3 regions of the Peribacillus sp. NPDC058075 genome follow, and region 3 is predicted to be linked to each of the others. Evidence: riboswitches for the same ligand, from Rfam matches in the RefSeq annotation. Region 3 holds a riboswitch; each other region holds the start of a gene.
What was found. A riboswitch is a leader RNA that binds a small molecule or an ion and turns the genes downstream of it on or off. The one in region 3 is predicted to bind preQ1.
Positions count from the first base shown of each region.

Region 1: it holds a riboswitch for preQ1, as region 3 does, so the genes downstream of both, ACFVS1_RS22300 (QueT transporter family protein) here and ACFVS1_RS02350 (VUT family protein) in region 3, are expected to answer to the same signal.
Region 2: it holds a riboswitch for preQ1, as region 3 does, so the genes downstream of both, queF (preQ(1) synthase) here and ACFVS1_RS02350 (VUT family protein) in region 3, are expected to answer to the same signal.

Region 1 covers NZ_JBHVSL010000003.1:317,095-319,359, forward strand. Annotated here, with positions in the region: gene ACFVS1_RS22290 (hypothetical protein) at 1-431, opposite strand, end outside; gene ACFVS1_RS22295 (YbaK/EbsC family protein) at 569-1,090, opposite strand; PreQ1 riboswitch class I at 1,261-1,305, shown strand; gene ACFVS1_RS22300 (QueT transporter family protein) at 1,312-1,797, shown strand; gene ACFVS1_RS22305 (TVP38/TMEM64 family protein) at 1,921-2,265, shown strand, end outside.
Region 2 covers NZ_JBHVSL010000003.1:248,146-250,410, reverse strand. Annotated here, with positions in the region: gene ACFVS1_RS21945 (EamA family transporter) at 94-930, opposite strand; PreQ1 riboswitch class I at 1,085-1,130, shown strand; gene queF (preQ(1) synthase) at 1,235-1,735, shown strand; gene ACFVS1_RS21935 (aspartate kinase) at 1,939-2,265, shown strand, end outside.
Region 3 covers NZ_JBHVSL010000001.1:456,350-458,614, reverse strand. Annotated here, with positions in the region: gene ACFVS1_RS02365 (PadR family transcriptional regulator) at 1-206, shown strand, start outside; gene ACFVS1_RS02360 (hypothetical protein) at 292-480, shown strand; gene ACFVS1_RS02355 (hypothetical protein) at 529-678, opposite strand; gene ACFVS1_RS02350 (VUT family protein) at 700-1,242, opposite strand; PreQ1 riboswitch class I at 1,293-1,335, opposite strand; gene ACFVS1_RS02345 (SRPBCC family protein) at 1,597-2,082, shown strand; gene ACFVS1_RS02340 (SRPBCC domain-containing protein) at 2,108-2,265, shown strand, end outside.

The DNA of each region.
Region 1 (2,265 bases), on a different contig from region 3:
AATAAGGTAATATATCCGAATATCAGCATCCTGATCGGAGGCTTTTGAAGGTCGGCATGGGTAATCAACATTTTAATTGAATTATTCTCCAATACGAACACCCTTGTTTTATTCTTAAAAATATGGAGAAGCTGGATCAAAGGGGTTGAATCCGAAACCATTTCCCTTGGTGAAAAGTTTTTCAAATATTCAGAAATAGTTCCTTCACCTAGTTCTTGTCTTTCGATATAACCGATGATTTCCCCTTGATCTTGGACTGCCAATATATCAAAATTCTTTTTTTCCAATGCTTTCTGAATATCCAGTGCCAGATCATTTTTATGGCAAAACTCAAGCTCCTGGGCAATGCTCTTAACCGTTATATTTTCTTCATAAAGTGTTTTAAGACTAAGATAGCTACTATTGCTTTTTCTTTCGCTTCCATTTAACATCTTTCAACCTCCGCTCAGGAACACTTTCTGCCCTTTTTCCGCTTTAATCATAGAAATGCATGCGGCCCCCACAAATAAAGTCCACTGCAGTGGACTCAATCCCAATCATGTGGATCTAATTTTTTGGCACCCATTAATCAAATGCCATCAACTGCATTGCCTACTGCCGTTTCCTCATTCCCCCTTTCTTCCCAGCCCTTACAAACATCCACCCAATCCTTCGCACCTGAATATTCAAACAATTCAGCGAGTGTAAGTTCTATTGCAGAGTTCGCACTTCCGCAAGCCGGGAACAATGACTCGAAGCGCTTCATCGATACATCTAGAAAAACAGCTAAATCGTTTGCCAGACCAAACGGGCAAACTCCCCCGATTGCATGGCCTGTCTGTGCAAGCACTTCTTCAGGCGCAAGCATTCGTGCCTTGAAGCCGAATGTCTGACGAAATTTCTTATTATCCACTTTGGCGTCCCCTGCGGCAACTACCAAAATCGCGTGTTCACCTTCCCCTTTAAAGGAAAGAGTCTTAGCAATCCTCGCTGGTATAACACCGATGGTTTCCGCTGCCTCAATCACCGTAGCACTCGATGTTTCGAACTCCTTTACGTCGCCTTCCCGATTCCATTGTTTAAAATGGCTTTTGACACTCTCGATCGACATATTATACTCACTCCTTTGACATACATATTGAAATAATATCATCCTTCATTGCAATAAATCAAAATCCCATTGTGCTACTTCTCCTGCTTGGAAACTTATAAATTAAAACCATTCTTTACAAATTGACGAAACAAGCGTACATGCGATACTATTAAACATTGGGTAAACGCCTACACGTGGTTCGTAACCATCCCACGATAAAAAACTAGGGAGAGAGTAAAATGAATGTTCGTACACTCGTGATAAACGGGTTATTGGCTGCCTTGTATGTGGCGGTCTCATTGGTGTTTAAACCAATAGCTTTTGAGATGTTCCAATTCCGAGTACCGGAAATGCTGAATCATCTGATTGTATTCAATAAAAAGTATATCTACGGTATCGTTGGCGGAGTCTTCATATCGAATCTTCTCTTTTCACCGATGGTGCCATATGATTTGATTTTTGGAGTGGGGCAATCCCTGCTTGCCTTATTGCTTGTCATTTATGTTTCTCGTTTCATAAAAGGCATTAAAGGACGGATGATCGCCACGATTATCTTTTTCACGTTCACAATGTTCTTAATTGCAATTGAACTGAACCTTGCCTTTGGCTTGCCATTCTGGCTAAGCTGGATGACCACGGCTGTCGGTGAGTTCGTTGTCCTCCTGATTGGAGCTCCAATCATTTATGGAATGAACAAAAGAATTCAGTTTGAAAAGTGGCTTTAAAAGGAATCTTCGAACCTTTAAGCCACTATAATGGAAAAGAGCTGTCTGCATGATGCGGCAGCTCTTTTTTTTCACCAATGAACTCGAAAATGATAAACTATTAGCAAGAATGGTGGTGGCCCTTTGAAAAAAGTCCTGACCATAATCGGTCTGCTTGTAATTGCAATATTTATATACTCTAATGCAGATCTGTTCACTTTGGTTTGGAAAAGTGACCTGGATTCTGTTATTAGCATATTGAAGGAAAACCTTTTGCTTACATTTATTGTGACATTCGTATTGATGTTTGTACAAAATTCTTTTACAATCATCCCCTTAATTTTACTCCTGACTATCAATGTCACGATATTCGGATTCATATATGGCTATCTATGGAGTTGGTTTACAAGTGTTGTTGCCTCAGGATTCATTTTTTATGCAGCAAGAAACTGGTTTCAGGAGCTTCTCTTAAAGAAGATTGGCGAAAAG
Region 2 (2,265 bases), on a different contig from region 3:
TTTTTTTTAAAACTACCGCATTTCCCGGTTAAATAAAAAACGACCTGGCTTGTACACATGACAGCCAGGTTGATTTTTGTAAACGAACTATATTCATATTTTGGTTAAAATAATACCGATTAATGCTGCAAGAACACCGGCAATTTGATAGGTTTTTAGTTTTTCCTTGAATAAATAACATCCAGCGAATACGACAACTAAACAGTTCAGGCTGACGACAGGAAAAATGATGCTTGCGATTCCGGTGTTTAATGCAAAGAAATAACATCCATAGCCTATCATGCTTAAAAAACCTACTAAGGAACCGATTTTGACTTCCTTTAGCTTGATTTTTTCTTTTTTAAAGGCCAGAGCCGAAAGAAGATAAAGCATTCCGCCTCCGTACATCGATACTAAGATATCAAGGGAGTTTAAATGAAGACGTGTTGATGTCGTCATTAGAATTCCGAGCACACCAAATGATAAGATGGAGAATAATGTGTGCATGATCCAAGGGATATATTGATGGTTACCTTTGGCGTTAGGTGTATACTGGATGACTAATGTAGCGAGAAACATGCAGACTATTCCACTCCACTGCAAGGAAGAAATATGTTCGTGAAAAATTAAAGCTGCACAGAGTATGGGGAATATTGCATTCGCTGCGATTAATGGTGATGTCAAGCTTGCCGGCCCTTTTTCAAAGGCGCTTGCCATCTGGATGTTACCATTAGCGTTCAGTACGCCAATTGCTGCACCAAGCAAGATGGACAGCCAGTTCAGTTGCAAACCATCCATAAATACTCCATAAACAATGGACAAAATAAAAGCTGAAAAATAAAAGAAAAATTGGATATGTATCTTGGAATAGCCTTTTCCGCTGCTCCATTTGAAAATGCTGTTATTGATTCCGAAACATAAGCTGGTGATGAGTGCTGCAAAAATCCACATGTGTATATTCTCTTCTTTCTAATAGGTTGAACCGCTTTTTCCATTTTAAACTGAAAATATAAACGAATCAAACCCAATTTTAAGAGAGTTGCATTGACAGATTGACTATTTTTTTTTATATTTACTAAGACAATTATAAAATATTTCCCGATAAACGGGAGAGGTTCATAGCATCACCCTCTTAAAAAAACTATGGCTTTGATATTTTTCGCGAATCAACCATATCTTTGAGGAGATATGGTTTTTGTTATATAGAGGCCCATTTTATGAATCTCCCTGAAACGTGGGATTAGGAGGACTTTTCATGTCTGGAAGAAAAGAAGAAGAATTAAAAAAAGATATCACACTGCTTGGGAATCAAGGAACAAAATATACATTTGACTATGCGCCTGAAATCCTTGAGTCATTCGATAACAAGCATCCGAACCGGGATTATTTCGTCAAATTCAATTGCCCGGAATTCACTAGCTTATGTCCGATAACGGGCCAGCCGGACTTTGCTACCATTTACATCAGCTATATTCCCAGTGTGAAAATGGTGGAGAGCAAGTCTTTGAAACTTTATTTATTCAGCTTCCGCAATCACGGTGATTTCCATGAAGACTGCATGAACATCATCATGAATGATTTAATCGAATTGATGGATCCTAAATATATTGAAGTCTGGGGCAAGTTTACACCTAGGGGCGGAATTTCCATCGACCCTTACACGAATTATGGGAAACCAGGTACGAAGTATGAGGAAATGGCGGATTACCGCTTGATGAACCATGACTTATACCCGGAAACTGTGGATAATCGCTAAAGAATGGGAGAGACAATGGGCATATGCCCGTTGTCTTTTTCTTTGTTTTAGCCATTCTTGATCAGTTGTCCTGATGATTTGTCCTTTTTAAAAATACAAATGTCCTCCTATAATGGAATTTCCACTTGATTGTTTCGAGAAAAAGCGTAATAATAGGGAGAGTTGATTTTGACAGAATATTTACGAAAATAGGGGATGTCGAGATGAAAGTTGCAAAGTTTGGTGGAAGTTCACTTGCGTCAGGTGAACAGTTGAGGAAGGTATTCGAAATTGTGGTTTCTGATCCAGAGAGAAAGATTGTAGTCGTTTCGGCTCCAGGGAAACGCAATTCCGATGATATAAAGGTGACGGATTTATTGATTGAAGCTGCGGAACAGCAGCTGCGCGGGGATAACGGAGAGCATTTGATAGAAGATGTCGTATCCCGCTATGCGAGCATTGCTGAAGAGCTGGATATATCCGAGAGTGTCATCACTGGAATTCATGAAAATTTAATGGCACTGCTGCATGCAGACCAAACTAACCCAAAG
Region 3 (2,265 bases):
AATATCAAATAAGTGAAGGCACCCTCTACCCCGCCCTTAAACGGTTAGAAAAAAAAGAATTCATAAAAGGCCATTGGAAAGAGTCCGAGTCAGGCCGCAGGAAATATTATCATGTCACCGAAAATGGACAAACCGAACTTGAGCGGAAACGAGAATGCTTTTTCACCCTCGAAAAACTAGTTCGGAAAAGCACAGAGCACTTCTAAACAAAATACAAAGCTTCCTAGCCCCATTTAATAAACGGTGCAGGAAGCTTTTTTTTATGTTTACTCGTGAGTTTGTGCGGCATTCATGATTTCGCACCGTTTACTCGTGAATTTCGTACTTTTACTCGTGAATTTTGCTGTTTTACTCGTGAATTTTGCTGTTTTACTCGTGAGTTTTGCACTTTTACTCGTGAGTTTAGGCAATTTACTCGTGAATTCATGCTGCATTCATGATTTCGCACCGTTTACTAGTGAGTTTGCATTGCACACATGAGTTTGCTCGTTTTCTAGTGAGTTACTCCGTTTACGCAAAAAAAAGGACCTAATTTGGTCCTTTTTTGTCTATTCCTTTATGCTTACGATAATTGGCGCAGGAGAGCTTCATACATTCCCCTTGAACATGCGGGCCGTATTTTTCACGAAACGCCTCGAGACAATAGCATTTATCTTTTTCTTTTTTTGTTCCATCCATGTAGTGCATCCCTCCTGCCATTTAACTGGAGACTACTCGTTTCTCCAGTTCTACATTGATTCGTCCCAAAAGTACGGCACCTATTGACTGAATGATGGTTTTCACGATGATTTGGCCGATGACCGCAGCGGGTACTGCTTCCCATGGTAATATATTGGCACCCAATGGACTTAGACCAATTACGACAAATATTACCGAATCGAAAAACCCTCCAACGATTCCGCTATAAAACACCCTCCAACTCATCGGGAGCTTTAAGCGGGTATAGATTTCCGTGTCCGCTGTTTCTGCGACCACGAACGATAATGCGGAAGCAAATACAATCAATAACGTATCTCCTAATAAAAATGATACACACGCAGATAGAATAAGTGCAGTGACGATACATATATAGGTCTTCGTGCGGCCGAATTTATTCTGGACCAGATCTCGAAAGATGAAGGTTCCCCCGATGAGCAAAGTACCCATCGGAATGATGAACATGCCAAAATGTAATGGCGCAAAAGCTGCTGTAACCACATTCGCCGTGATGATGGATACTAAATACAATAAAATTCTTAACATTTCTTAATTCTCCTTATACAGAAAAAACAGCACCCTAAGAAAGAGCACTGTTCTCCTTAGTTTTTTTGAGAGGGTAGCTAGAACCTCTTCCGCCCGAGCGGATTATCATTTTCCTTATTTATCGTAGCTTGAAAACGATTGGAAATCAAGAAGTTTCCATATGGTCAATTTTAATATGTATCCGCGTATATTCGTTTGATATTAGTAATGCACTTCAAATCTTCTTCAATGCAATGACTTTGCCGATTTCTGTCGTAGAAAACTGCTTGACCGGTCGTATATGAAAAGCGGACAATCATTGGTAGAGATATGCTGCGAACTTGATATGAGGAATAAACGCGAGGAGGAAAAAGAATGATGAAAAAAACTACGTTTGTTTATCCTATTTATATCGCAACCACACCAGAGAAGCTTTGGGAAGCCTTGACGAGTGGTGAAGTCACGAAGAAATACCACTTTGGATTGCATGTACAGTCTGACTGGCAAGAAGGATCAAGCGTAAAATATTTACTCGAAGATGGGCGGATTACTGATCACGGGTATGTACTTAAGTGTGAGCCGCTGCACCTGCTCTCGTTTACATGGAACATGGCAGGAGACGAAACACCTCGCGAGCAGCCTACCCGGGTCACTTTTGAATTACAGAAAATGGATGATTCAGTTGTAAAGTTAACCGTTAGGCACGAGGAGCTTTTGGAGACAGATGTCGTATATGATGACAATACCTTTGAAGGCTTGAATAATGGATGGCCAGCTATTCTGAGTAACCTGAAGAGCTTGCTTGAAACTGGACGGACCCTGCCGCCCATATCAGTAGATTGGGAAAGTGGAAAACAATAAAAACAAATCGAAAGAGAGTGGAAGTATGGATACCCAAATAATTACGAAATTTAAGATAATCAAGCCAGCTAATGAAGTGTTTGAAGCCATAGTGAATCCTGAAAAAATCGGGAATTTCTGGTTCTCATCCAGTTCAGAAAGATGGGAACAAGGCAGGACACTTACATTGAGATACAACGAATA